One region of the Bradyrhizobium sp. UFLA05-153 genome, then DNA from elsewhere that is predicted to be linked to it. Evidence: predicted binding sites of a transcription regulator. Region 1 holds the regulator's gene; each other region holds the start of a gene.
The links. Region 1 encodes PhoB, which activates phosphate uptake and scavenging genes when phosphate is short. Its sites were predicted from a motif close to TGTCATNNANCTGTCAT; they were not measured.
Positions count from the first base shown of each region.

Region 1 (3,205 bases):
GCGCTGTGGAACGAGGTCAAGGACAAGCTCAACGCCTCCGGCCTGTCGCTCTCCGGCGGCCAGCAGCAGCGTCTCTGTATCGCCCGCACCGTTGCGGTGCGTCCTGAGGTGATCCTGTTCGACGAGCCCTGCTCGGCGCTCGATCCGATCTCGACCGCCAAGGTCGAGGAGCTTATCCAGGAGCTCGCAGAGAACTACACGATCGCGATCGTCACCCACAACATGCAGCAGGCGGCGCGCGTCTCCGACAAGACCGCCTTCATGTATCTTGGCGAGTTGATCGAGTTCGACGAGACCAGCAAGATCTTCACGTCGCCCAGCGACCGGCGCACCCAGGACTACATCACCGGCCGCTTCGGCTGAGGAGACAGGAAATGGCTTCTGAACATACCGCAAAGGCCTTCGACACCGACCTCCAGGAGCTCACGCGACTCGTTGCGGAGATGGGCGGCCTTGCCGAGCGCATGATCGTCGATTCCGTCGATGCGCTGATCCGCCGTGACGTCGCGCTCGGCCAGCGCGTGGTGGCGACCGACGCCGAGATCGACGCGCTCCAGAAGAAGATCGAGGAGCGCGCCGTGCTCACGATCGCACGCCGGCAGCCGATGGCGGTCGACCTGCGCGAGATCGTCGGCGCCATGCGCGTTGCGACCGATCTGGAGCGGATCGGCGACCTCGCCAAGAACATGGGCAAGCGCGTCGCCGCGCTGGAGACTGATTTCCATCCGCTGAAGCTGTTCCGCGGCCTGGAACACATGACCGACCTCGTGCAGCAGCAGGTCAAGTCGGTGCTGGACGCCTATGCCGCGCATGACCTGCCGGCTGCGATGATGGTGTGGAAGGGCGACGAGGAGGTCGACGCGATCTGCACCTCGCTGTTCCGCGAGCTCCTCACCTACATGATGGAGGATCCGCGCAACATCTCGTTCTGCATCCATTTGATGTTCTGCGCCAAGAACATCGAGCGGATCGGCGACCATGCGACCAACATCGCCGAGACCGTCTTCTACATGATCGAAGGTCAGGCCATCGCGGACAAGCGGCCGAAGGGCGATATGACGACCTTCGCCACGACCGTGCCGAACACTTAAGGAGCGACGACGCTATGGGCGCACGCATTCTGGTTGTTGAGGACGAGGAAGCGCTGACCGAGTTGTTGCGCTACAACCTCGAAGGCGACGGCTACGATGTCGAGACGGTGATGCGCGGCGACGACGCCGACACCCGCCTCAAGGAGCACATTCCCGACCTGATCGTGCTCGACTGGATGCTGCCGGGACTGTCCGGCATCGAGCTGTGCCGCAGGCTTCGCGCCAGGCCCGAGACCAAGCAGCTGCCGATCATCATGCTCACCGCGCGCGGTGAGGAGAGCGAGCGGGTGCGCGGGCTTGCGACCGGCGCCGACGACTACATCGTCAAGCCGTTCTCGGTGCCCGAATTGCTCGCGCGCGTGAAAGGCCTGCTCCGGCGTGCAAGCCCCGAGCGGCTCGCGACCATACTCGCCTTTGGCGACATCGAGCTCGACCGCGAGAAGCGCCGCGTGGCGCGCTCCGGTCGGCCGATCGACCTCGGCCCGACCGAATATCGCCTCCTGGAGTTCTTCCTGGAGCATCCCGGCCGGGTGTTCTCGCGCGAGCAGCTGCTCGACAGCGTCTGGGGCCGCGACATCTATATCGACGAGCGCACCGTCGACGTCCACATCGGCCGCCTGCGCAAGCTGCTCAATCTCGGTCGCGAGCAGGACCCGATCCGCACCGTCCGTGGCGCCGGCTACGCGCTGGATGATCGTTTCGCGAAGGCGGAGCAGACGTAAAAAAGCGCGCCGGATGGCGTGCTGACGTTTCTCGATCAAGCGTCCCGGCCTTGCACCGGGACGTTGTCGTTTGTGGCTGAACTCAGCGCGTGCCGGGCTTGGCCGGTGCGCGGCGGCGGTCGGCGGCCGGCTGGTAGGCGACGCGCGAGTGCTGTGCGCAGTAGGGCAGGCCCGAGAGCGACTTGCCGCCGCAGAAGAAGAAATCCGGGCTCGAGGGATCGCCGACCGGCCAGTGGCAGGTCGCCTCGTTGAGCTCGAGCAGCGACAGGCGCTGGCTCATCGGAACGACATTGTCATAGGTGATCGGATCGGGCTCGACCTCGACCTCGAAGGCCTGGGCGAGGGCGGTGTTGCCGCGCGAGATCGGGCGGCTCACCCGCATCATGTGCTGCGCCGGGCGCGCCTTGCGCGGCCGGGGAGCCGCCGAGGACGGGCTCTTGGCGCGGCCGGACAGGCCCAGCCGGTGCACCTTGCCGATTACGGCGTTGCGGGTCACATTCCCGAGTTCGGCAGCGATCTGGCTGGCCGAAAGCCCGGCTTCCCAGAGCTTTTTCAATTGCTCGACGCGATCGTCGGACCAGGTCAAAACCGTCATTGCACCCTTCCCCTCGCCGCGCGCCTGCCAATCCCTTGGGGCCGCGTGGCGATGTCTAAGCCTCGAAAAACCCGTGCCGCCAGAATCCCTTAAGGCTCGCCGGGCGCGAAAACGCACCTGAACGCTACGCCGGTACATGAGGACTAAGAGGATCAGAACTGCTGCACGAGATGTCGTATCTGACAGGGGAAACGCTACAATATGGCGTGACTCCCGCGCAAGAGTCTGCGGCTCCGCGTCCACATGTTCCGTCGCTAAAAGAACTCAAAAATGCCACCGCAAGACTACGGCCGCACGCCTTGCAGGGCCTTCTGGCGGCATTGACAGCGGTTTTTCCAAGCATAAAATGGTGACACGTGCCGCCCTTAAAAGGCGGCACGTTTCGTTTTCCGGGCAGGTCAACGATGCGCTGCGCAAGGCAGTCTCGTGAGCCAGCCTCAACATTCAAGTGACCGTCATGACCAAAAGCGCCGCGACGCATTTGCTTCCCGTTTTCGCCAGGGCCGAGCTCGGCTTCGAGCGCGGCGAAGGCTGCTGGCTGGTCGCGACCAATGGCGAGCGCTATCTCGATTTCACCTCGGGTGTCGCCGTGAATGCGCTGGGCCATGCACATCCCGCTTTGGTCAAGGCCTTGCAGGAGCAGGCCACGAAGCTCTGGCACATGTCGAACCTGTTCCAGAGCCCGGACGGCGAGAAGCTGGCAGTCAGGCTCTGCAACGAGAGCTTTGCGGACTTCGTGTTCTTCTGCAATTCGGGCGCCGAGGCGATGGAATGCGTAATCAAAGTGGTGCGCCGCT
Region 1 is NZ_JBBIAM010000072.1:26,182-29,386, reverse strand. It holds gene pstB (phosphate ABC transporter ATP-binding protein PstB) at 1-363, shown strand, start outside; gene phoU (phosphate signaling complex protein PhoU) at 375-1,091, shown strand; gene phoB (phosphate regulon transcriptional regulator PhoB) at 1,106-1,813, shown strand; gene Q2941_RS32645 (GcrA family cell cycle regulator) at 1,896-2,408, opposite strand; gene Q2941_RS32640 (aspartate aminotransferase family protein) at 2,866-3,205, shown strand, end outside.

Region 2 (3,205 bases), on a different contig from region 1:
CGGCAAAGGCCGCGCAAGCAGAGTTTTCAGTGGTGAAAGAGCGATGGCGGGGTGAGCATTATAGCGAGCCGATCGCGGAGCAGCCAATCAAGAACCGGTTAGCGTGTCCGCTGGTTCACATCGTCAGGCCCAGTCTTGTCCCGGGCATGACGACTCCGCGCTCCATTTACGAATGCTGTGCCACCACAGCGGGCCGCACTTGCGGCCGCGGGAGGATGTTGACCGACCAGAGGTCGCGATTGTCGACGTCCTTCAGCGTCACGGTCATGACCTCCGTGCCGCCGTCAATGTCGACGCAGCCGAAGAACTGGAGCCCGAAGCAAGGCGCAAGGTTCTCGCCCTGCTCGGCGCTACAACCGCGCTGGTACATCGCGACGGGTCCAAAGGTGTTGTCGAGCTCGCCCGGCCCCCAGGTGCCGGCATGGAGGGGACCTGAGACGAATTCCCAGAACGGCTCGAAATCGGAGAACACCGCGCGGTTGGGATCGTAGTAATGCGCGGCGGTGTAGTGCATGTCAGCGGTGAGCCAGACGGTGTTGCGCACGCCGGCGCGCCTGATGAAGGAGAGCAGGTCCGCGATCTCGTGCTCGCGCCGATCGGGCGGACCATCGCCGAGCGCGACGGCATCGAGGCTGATCAGGCCGATCGGCAGGTCGGCCGCGATCACCTTCCAGGTCGCGCGCGAAGCGGCGAGCTCCCGCTTCAGCCAGGCATGCTGATCACGGCCGAGGATCCAGCCGTCGTGCTCCTCGCCCTTGTTCCAGGTGCCGTCGCGATAGCTGCGCATGTCGATCATGAAGACGTCGAGCAGCGGTCCGTAGGCAATTCTCCGATAAATGCGGCCTTGCTGCTGCCGGATCTCGCGAATCGGCATGAAGTCGAAAAACGCACGCCTCGCGCGCGCGACCAGGCGTGAGGTGCCGTCGGCATCAAAACCGGTCTCATCGACGCTGCCATAGGGCGACCAGTCGTTGGTGACCTCGTGGTCGTCCCATTGCGCGAACATCGGCACCTCCGCATGGAAGGCGCGGAAATTCTCGTCGAGGTGATTGTATTTGTAATTGCCGCGGAACTGCGCCAGCGTGTGCGCGACTTCCGATTTCTCTTCGGTGACGAGGTTGCGCCAGATCTCGCCGTTCGGCAGCTTCAACTCGGCAGGAATGGTGCAGTCGGCATAGATGTGGTCGCCGGAATGGATGAAGAAATCCGGACGGTTGTCGAGCATCGTGCGATAGCTGCGCATGCCGCCGCGCGACGTATCGATGCCCCATCCCTGCCCGGCGGTGTCGCCGGACCACACGAACGAGATCGACTGGCCTGCGGCTGGCGCAGTGCGGAAATGTCCGGTACGCGTCTCGCCGACAATGCCGGTCGCGATGTCGTCGAAGCGCACGCGGTAGAAGATGTCCTGTCCGGGCGGCAGGTCACGCAGCAGCACCTTTGAGGTGAAGTCGGCGTCTGGCAGCGCGTCAGTGGTTGCCGTGCACAGGATCGTCTTGAAGCTTTCGGCTGTGGCACATTCGACCCGCATCCGCGCAGGCCGGTCGGCGCGCGCCCAGATGACGGCAGAGCCTTCGGACACGTCGCCCGACTGAATGCCGCCTGCGATCAGCGGACGATCGGCGGCGCGGCTGAGATATGGTTTGGCGCGAGAGCCGAGACCAGCGAGCGCGAGGGAGGATGTGGAGCGGACCAGAAACTGCCGCCGGGTCCATGCGCGCGAGGCGCGGAGCGTTGCCATTCAGGAAACCTTCGTCGAATCGCGACGAAAGGTGCCTGTGCTCCTTGACTCCAGGCCGACGGTTTTTTGACTCCGCGCCTACCGTTTTGCGACGGGCGGATGACGCCTAATTATTTGAGCATGATCTCCGCGCAAACGCGTTCCGCGTTTGTCGCGAGGGAAAACCGCTTCACACTTTGCGCTAGCGCGGCCCTTCGGGTCCGGATCATGCTCTAATGTTTCCAGTTGCAGATGCCGCCCGACCTGCACGGCCAGGTCTGGATGCGCGTGTCCATCGCCTGCGCGTCCAGCGGATTCGCGTGCCGATGCGCAAGCCTGGTGCGGGCAGCGCCACGCGGTTGCGCCCTCTTCGCGTGAGCAACCCGCGGCTCCGGCGCCTTCACGTGCTCGGTCACGACCGCCTTCGGCGTGACGTCAGGCACGGCGCGCGCCGCATCACTTCGTGCTTCCACCTGGACCGGCGCGAATTGCGTCGCAGGGCCGAGCCGCTTCGGCGACAGCACCGCCTTGGAGAGATCGAGGCCGAGATATTCGTCAGGCTTGTAGTCGTCAGCCATCGCCGCGCTGCTGCATGCGAGCATGAGCGCGGTGGCGAGGCCGAACGATACGCTTTTCAGGACCAAGAGACGCCTCCTGAAATTCAATTAAGGGCAATTTTACCCTTATTTAGGAGGCGCGAGGCGGATTTCCAGCGGCAGATTGTCATCAGGGTTACCAGCTACCGAAGCCGATCCCCGATTCACAAGCCTTTCGCAGGCTCAGGAACCGCCTGCCAGCGTTTTGACGAGCCGATGAAGGTACTCTTGTCCCTTGTAGAACGACGCCACGGGAACACGCTCGTCCTTGCCGTGGATGCGGTTCTCCCCGATGTCGATCGCCATGCCGGAATGGCCGTAGGTCGGGATGCCCGCATTGCGCAGGTAGCTGCCGTCGGTGGCGCCGGAACTCATGACCGGGAGCACGATGGCGCCGGGGAAGAATTCGCCCGAGAGCTTTTCGATCGCGCCCATGATCTCCTCGTGCAGCTCGCTGGGCGCGCTGATGACCGCCGTATCGATCTGCGTCAGCTTGATGTCGGGATCCGCCAGCACCTGCTCCAGCGTCGCCTTGACCTCCTCGACCGGCTCGCCCGGCATGATGCGGCAATTGACCTTGGCACTCGCCGACTGCGGCAGCGCGTTGATGGCATGCCCGCCCTGCAGCATGGTCGCAACGCAGGTGGTGCGGAGCTGAGCGTTGTAGACGGGGTTCGCAGCGAGCCGCACGAAAGACAGCGCCGCCGGATCGGGCTTGTCGGACATCACGGCGCGCATGTCGGCTGCGGTCTGGTCGTTCTCGAACTGCGCGCTCTTCTCGAAATAGCCGCGCGTGGTGGCGTTCAGCTTGGGCGGGAAGTTGAACTTGGACAGGCGCACGAGGCCTTCGGCGAGCTTGTAGATCGCGTTGCTCTTGCGCGGTACCGAG
Region 2 is NZ_JBBIAM010000023.1:28,976-32,180, forward strand. It holds gene Q2941_RS16095 (alkaline phosphatase D family protein) at 167-1,741, opposite strand; gene Q2941_RS16100 (hypothetical protein) at 1,954-2,364, opposite strand; gene Q2941_RS16105 (M20/M25/M40 family metallo-hydrolase) at 2,500-3,205, opposite strand, start outside.
Region 2: Q2941_RS16095 (alkaline phosphatase D family protein) is a predicted target of PhoB. The motif match lies at 1,830-1,846, and genes of this name have one in related genera.

Region 3 (3,205 bases), on a different contig from region 1:
GCGGCCGACGCAGAGGAACACCGGCGCGGGAAAGCAGAGATCGATGGCGCGGGGATAGAACAGCTTGTTGTCGACGCCGCGCGGCCACAGCACGACACTGTCAAAGCCGCGCTCGCTGAGCTCACGCGCCAGTGCCGGGGTCGCCGCCATCACGGCGCGGCTGGGCGCGTGGAAGCGGCGCAGCGCCCGCCAGATCAGCGATCCCGGAACCGGCACCCTGGCCCGGACATATTCAGGAAAGCGGGTGTGGAAGCTCGTCGTGAACGGCAGCTTGCGCTGCCGGCAATAGCGGCGGACCATGAGGCCGATCGGCCCTTCGGTCGCGATATGGATACTGTCGGGACGCGCTTCCTCGATAAGCTTTGCGATCTTCGCTGGCCGCGGCATCGCGAGCCGCACGTCGCGATAGCTCGGCATCGCGAAGGTACGGAACGATTGCGGGGTGAGGAAGCTGAACTCGACGTCCAGCGCCTTCGCGGCGTCGGCGAGCTTGGTCAGCGTCCGAACCACACCGTTGACTTGCGGGTGCCAGGCGTCGGTCGCGACCAGGATGCGCATCACGCAGCTCTTGCGGCCACCGGCACGACCGGCGCGGCCTTTCGCAACTGGTCGGCCCAGGTGATGATCTCGAATTGACCGTCGTCATGCTCGGCCAAGGCGGTGCAGCTCTCCACCCAGTCGCCGCAATTCATGTAGCGGATGCCGTTCTCGTCACGGATCACGGCATAGTGGATGTGGCCACAGATCACGCCGTCGGCCTCGTGGCGCCGTGCTTCGGCGGCAAGCGCCTGCTCGAACGCGCCGATATAGTTGACGGCGTTCTTGACCTTCAGCTTCGCCCATTGCGACAGCGACCAATAGGGCACGCCGAAGGCGCGACGGAAGAAGTTGACGAGCCGGTTCACCTGGATCGCGAAATCGTAGGCCTTGTCGCCGAGATGGGCGAGCCAGCGCGCGTTCTGCACCACGAGGTCGAAGATGTCGCCGTGGATCACGAGGTAACGCTTGCCGTCCGCGCCGGTGTGGACGGTGTTTTCGACCACATCGATGCCGCCGAAATGCGTGCCGTAATAGTTCCGCAGAAACTCGTCGTGATTGCCGGGGATGTAGATGACCTTGGCGCCCTTGCGCGCCTTGCGCAGCAGTTTCTGGACGAGATCGTTATGCGATTGCGGCCAGTACCAGCCTGATTTCAGCGCCCAGCCATCGACGATGTCGCCGACGAGATAGATGGTGTCGGCATCGTGGTAGCGCAGGAAGTCGAGCAGAAGATCGGCTTGCGAACCGCGGGCCCCGAGATGAACGTCGGAGATGAACAAGGTCCGAAAGCGCCGTTCGGGACTCTCGTCACTCATATCGTAACTTCCCATGCATCAGCCTGTAACAATGTCCCGTGACAGGGGGATGACCGATTGAACCTGTGAGGCACCCTCAGATACGAATCAAACTTTGCCTCGCCCTCCCCGCGGATATCAGCCGCATGCGACAATCAGGCGACATGGCGTCGCAGACGCCTCCGCAAAACTCCGGGAACCAATAGGTTTATTGGTTAACGCCAGCGGGCCGCGCGCGGCTGCCGCCGCCATCGCGGCCGACGTCAATAGAACTTGTGGAAATGATGGATCGGCCCGTGGCCGTGACCGACGCTGAAGCGGTCGGCCGCCGCAATCGCCGCGCTGATCCAGGCCTTGGCATTGCGCACGGCGGTCGCGAGGTCTTCGCCCTTGGCGAGACCTGCTGCGACGGCAGACGACAGCGAGCAGCCAGTGCCATGGGTATTTTTGGTGGAGACCCGCGGCGCGGCGAGCGCTATCAAGCCATCCGCGCTGACGAGATAGTCGATGCTCTCTGAGCCCCGCCCGTGCCCGCCCTTGATCAGCACCGCGCGAGCGCCAAGCGCGAGCAGGCGGCGCCCCTGGCTCTCGATCGCGGCCTCGCTGACTGCGACCGACTCATCGAGCAGCGCGGCGGCCTCGGGCAGGTTCGGCGTGATCACCGATGCAAGCGGAATGAGTCTTTTGCAGAGCGACTCGACGGCTTCTTCGGCCAGCAGCCGGTCGCCGGAGGTCGCGACCATCACGGGATCGAGCACGACATGCGGCGGCGACCATCGCGCCAGGCTGGAGGCGATCGCATCGATGCTGGCCGCCTGCGCCACCATGCCGATCTTGACCGCGCGGACATCGAGATCGGAGAACACCGCATCGATCTGCGCGGTCACGAATGCGGCGGGCACCGCATGAATGCCGGTCACGCCTTTGGTATTTTGCGCGGTCAGCGCCGTGATCGCGGAGGCGCCATAGACGCCGAGCGCGGCGAAGGTCTTCAGGTCGGCCTGGATGCCGGCGCCACCGCTCGAATCGGAGCCGGCGATGGTCAGCGCTGTGGGCGTCGTCATGGCGCGGCTTTTCGTTGGATCGGGGCCATGTTCTGTCCTAACCCGCAGATCCGGGGGCAGCAAGCTGGCTTGCGCCCGGGGCAGCAAGTTCGCTTGCTAAAGCCGGCCGATTTTGGCCTATTAGCCGCCAAATCATGCCTTCGGAGTAGCCGCGATGGTTCCTTTCTTCGTCCAGATCAAATGCAAGCTCGGCCAGTCCTACACGGTCGCCAACGCGCTCGCCGAAGCCGAGATCGCCTCCGAGATCTATTCCACGGCGGGTCACTACGACCTCTTGGTGAAGTTCTATGTCGACAAGGACACCGACATAGGCCACTTCATCAATGAGAAGGTGCAGATCCTGCCGGGCATCCAGGACACCCTCACCATCATCACCTTCAAGGCATTTGGCGGCCGCTAGCCGCCCTCCTTCCGCTTCGGCGGCGGCTTGGGTCCCTCGACCGGCGGCAGCGATTTCAGATATTCGGCCATCGCGGCGCGGTCCTCGGCCGTGAGCTGCGCGAGATTCTTGATCACGGGCCGCATCGCGCCGGAGGCGCTGTCGCCCTCTGGCATGTCGCCGGTCTCGAGGAAATCGGCGATGTCCTTCTCGCTCCAGTCGCCGATTCCCTTTTGCGTGATGTTCGGCACCCATCCCTCGCCTTCCGGACTGGGGCCGCCGGCAAAGCGCTGCGACGTGATGAGGCCGCCAAGCAGATTGCGCGGGCTGTGGCACTCGGCGCAGTGGCCAAAACTGTTCACGAGATAGGCGCCGCGATTCCATTGCGGCGAGCGCGCAGCATCCGCCACGAACGGCGCGCCGTCCAT
Region 3 is NZ_JBBIAM010000012.1:79,341-82,545, reverse strand. It holds gene Q2941_RS10080 (glycosyltransferase family 4 protein) at 1-558, opposite strand, end outside; gene Q2941_RS10075 (UDP-2,3-diacylglucosamine diphosphatase) at 558-1,370, opposite strand; gene thiD (bifunctional hydroxymethylpyrimidine kinase/phosphomethylpyrimidine kinase) at 1,598-2,398, opposite strand; gene Q2941_RS10065 (Lrp/AsnC ligand binding domain-containing protein) at 2,553-2,798, shown strand; gene Q2941_RS10060 (c-type cytochrome) at 2,795-3,205, opposite strand, start outside.
Region 3: Q2941_RS10075 (UDP-2,3-diacylglucosamine diphosphatase) is a predicted target of PhoB. The motif match lies at 1,394-1,410, and genes of this name have one in related genera.

Region 4 (3,205 bases), on a different contig from region 1:
TCTCGGCATCGGCGGCATAGTAGATCGCGTAGCGGGGGAAACCTGTCATCGCCTCAGATATATAGCGGGTTTAGACGGCGGCGATAGCCTCACGCGGCGCCGCGGCTGAGCCCAGCAGGCGCGTGCCATCGGTGAGTTGGACGAGCTTGCCTGCGGCGATCACCGCGACCACTCGCGGCCGCAGCGGCACGGTGTCGTCGACCAGCAGGATGTCGGCGCGCCGTCCCTCCTTGATCATACCGCGATCGGACAGGCCTGCGGCCTCTGCCGGTGCTTCCGAAATCAGCTTCCAGGCCTGCGCCAGCGGAAGCACGCCATCAGCCACGAGCCGGAAGGCGGCGAGCAATTGCGCCGGATAATAATAGTCGGACGCCAGCACCGAGCAGAGCCCTTTGGCGATCATGTCGGACGCCCTGGTCCAGCCGGTGTGGCTGCCGCCGCGCACCACGTTCGGCGCGCCATAGATGATGGCGTCACCGGCCGCCGCGGCCTCGCGCGCCGTCTCCTCGTTGACCGGAAATTCGGCGATCGTGACACCCATATCACGATACGCCTTGCGCATCGCCGGTGTCGCGTCGTCATGCGAGAGCATCCGCACCTCGGCCACGCGCGCCGCGGCGGCGAGCCGCGCAGTCGACGCCGGAACGTCCGCCGCGCGAGCGGCGACGCGGCCGACCAGCTCTTCAAGGGCCGCGTCGGACAGTCCGGTCCGGTCGACCAGGCGGCCACGCTTGTTTGGCTTCGCCAGATCGCGGATGGTCGAAGCCATGTGATCGTTGAAGGCGAACAGATCGATCCGTCCTTCGGCGAGCCATTGGCCGATCTCGTCCTCCGCGTCGAGATTGTAGGTCTCGTGCCGCAGATGGAAGCGGATGTCGGCGGCAAATTGCGGCCGCAAGCGCTCGATCGCCTCGAGCAGGCGCCGTGCATTGTCGCCAGAGCGCAAGCCCGGCTCCCACGACCAGGTCGTGCCATGGAAGACGGTGGTGATGCCGTTGCTGACGGCCTGCCGGTCGCTGTCGGCGAGCGCCACGTCGATCGGGAAGTCGACGCCCGGGCGCGGCATCATCTGCCGCTCGAAGGCGTCGCCATGCAGGTCGACGATGCCCGGCAGGACCAGCAGGTTGCGGGCGTCGATTGCGAGCCGCGCGCGTCCGCGTCCGATCTCCGCGATATCCTGCCCGGAAACAACAAGTGACGTTTCGACGATCTCCGAGCCGATCAGGGCCCGGCCGCCCTCAAGAAAAATTTCGGTCACGCGAGGATGCTTCGCTTGCTGGGGGAAGAATGGTTGGCAACGAGCCGTGCTTCGTACTTTGCGAGGAAATCTTCAATCCCGAGCCTGCGGAAATCAGGCAAGGCCTCGCGCAAGCTTTCGTGATCCCAGTCCCACCAGGCGAGCCTTGCCAGTCGGCCGGCGATCTCGTCAGAGAACCGCCGCCGGACCGGGCGGGCCGGATTGCCGGCGACGATGGTGTAGGCGGGCACGTCCTTGGTGACGATGGCGCCTGCCGCCACCACGGCACCAGTGCCGATATTGCGGCCCGGCAGCACGATCGCGCCATGGCCGATCCAGACGTCGTGGCCGATATGGACATGATGCTGGCGCCGCCAGTTGAAGAACTCGTCCTCGTCGCTCTCGCCCGGAAAATAGGCACTGGCACGATAGGTGAAATGGGCCTGGCTGGCGCGGTGCATCGGGTGGTTGCCGGGATTGATGCGCGTCATCGCTGCGATCGAGCAGAATTTTCCGATCGTCGTGTAAGTGATCTGGGCATCGTTCACGACGTAGGAATAGTCCCCCATCCTCACCTCGTGCAGGATCGTGCGCGCGCCGACCTCGCAATAGGCGCCGAGCTTGGTCTCGTGCAGCTTGGCGGTGGGATCGATGGTCGGTTGGACCGAAAGCGCTTTGGCGACCATGGTGCGTCCGTCAACAGGGGAGGGGAGTTCGTCTTCGAGCGGCTTGATGACGATGTCATGACGAGGAGATGACAGGGGACGACGTGCGTAGCATCGCCGCACCGCAGTGCCGCTGTCACACAAATGTAAAGCGGTGGCGTTAGCGGTTGGGCCCAGCTAGTTGGGAGCCCCTGCATGCTGGTGGTTGAAGGTCTGACGTGCCGCTTCGGCGCAAAAGCCGCGGTGGACGGTGCTTCGTTTGAAATCGCCCCCGGCGGCTTCGTCGGCGTGATCGGCCGTTCCGGCGCCGGCAAGTCGACCCTGCTGCGGACCATCAACCGCCTGGCGACGCCAACAGAGGGGCGCATCCTGTTCGACGGCGTCGACGTCACCGCGCTGCGCGGCAAGGAGCTGCGGCAATGGCGCGCCCGTGCCGCGATGATCTTCCAGCAATTCAATCTCGTCGGTCGGCTCGATGTGCTCACCAATGTGCTGATGGGGCGCCTTGCCGCGATGCCAGCCTGGCGCTCGCTCACGCAGGCCTGGCTCGAAGAGGACAAGGCGCTGGCGATGTCGGCGCTGGAGCAGTTCGACATGGCCTCGCTCGCGGCACAGCGTACCGACCAGCTCTCCGGCGGACAGCAGCAGCGCGTTGCGATCGCCCGCGCGCTGGTGCAGCAGCCTGATCTGATCCTCGCCGACGAGCCGATCGCCTCGCTCGACCCGCGCAACACGAAGATCGTGATGGATGCGCTCTTACGCATCAACAAGCATTTTGGCATCACCGTGATTTGTAACCTGCATTCGCTCGATCTGGCGCGCAGCTATTGCGACCGCCTGATCGGCATGGCGGCGGGCCGCGTGGTGTTCGACGGCGCGCCGTCGGCGCTCACCGAGCACGTCGCGCGCGAGCTCTACGATCTCGAAGCCAGTGAAGTCATGGGCGGCGTGCCGCTGCCCGTGCCCGAAGCCGTTCCGGCGCTCGGCACCGCTGCCGCCGCCTGAGCTGCGACCCAAGTTTTGCGTTCACCGCGTCCAACCGATCAAGAGGGTATCATGATCACTCGTCGCATCGTCCTTGCCGGCGCCGCCGCACTGGCCTTCACCGCATCCGCGTCCGCCGAGGACTGGAAAACCAAATATCCGGAGATCACCTTCGCCGCGATTCCGGCCGAGAACGGCTCGGGCGTTACCGAGCGCTACGCCCCTTTCATCAGCTATCTGTCCAAGGAACTCGGCATCAAGGTCACGCTGCGTGTTGCCAATGACTACGCTGCCCTCATCGAAGGCCAGCGTGCCGGCA
Region 4 is NZ_JBBIAM010000134.1:2,080-5,284, forward strand. It holds gene Q2941_RS43260 (DUF1045 domain-containing protein) at 1-49, opposite strand, end outside; gene Q2941_RS43265 (alpha-D-ribose 1-methylphosphonate 5-triphosphate diphosphatase) at 71-1,258, opposite strand; gene Q2941_RS43270 (transferase hexapeptide repeat family protein) at 1,255-1,923, opposite strand; gene phnC (phosphonate ABC transporter ATP-binding protein) at 2,098-2,907, shown strand; gene phnD (phosphonate ABC transporter substrate-binding protein) at 2,959-3,205, shown strand, end outside.
Region 4: phnC (phosphonate ABC transporter ATP-binding protein) is a predicted target of PhoB. The motif match lies at 1,981-1,997, and genes of this name have one in related genera.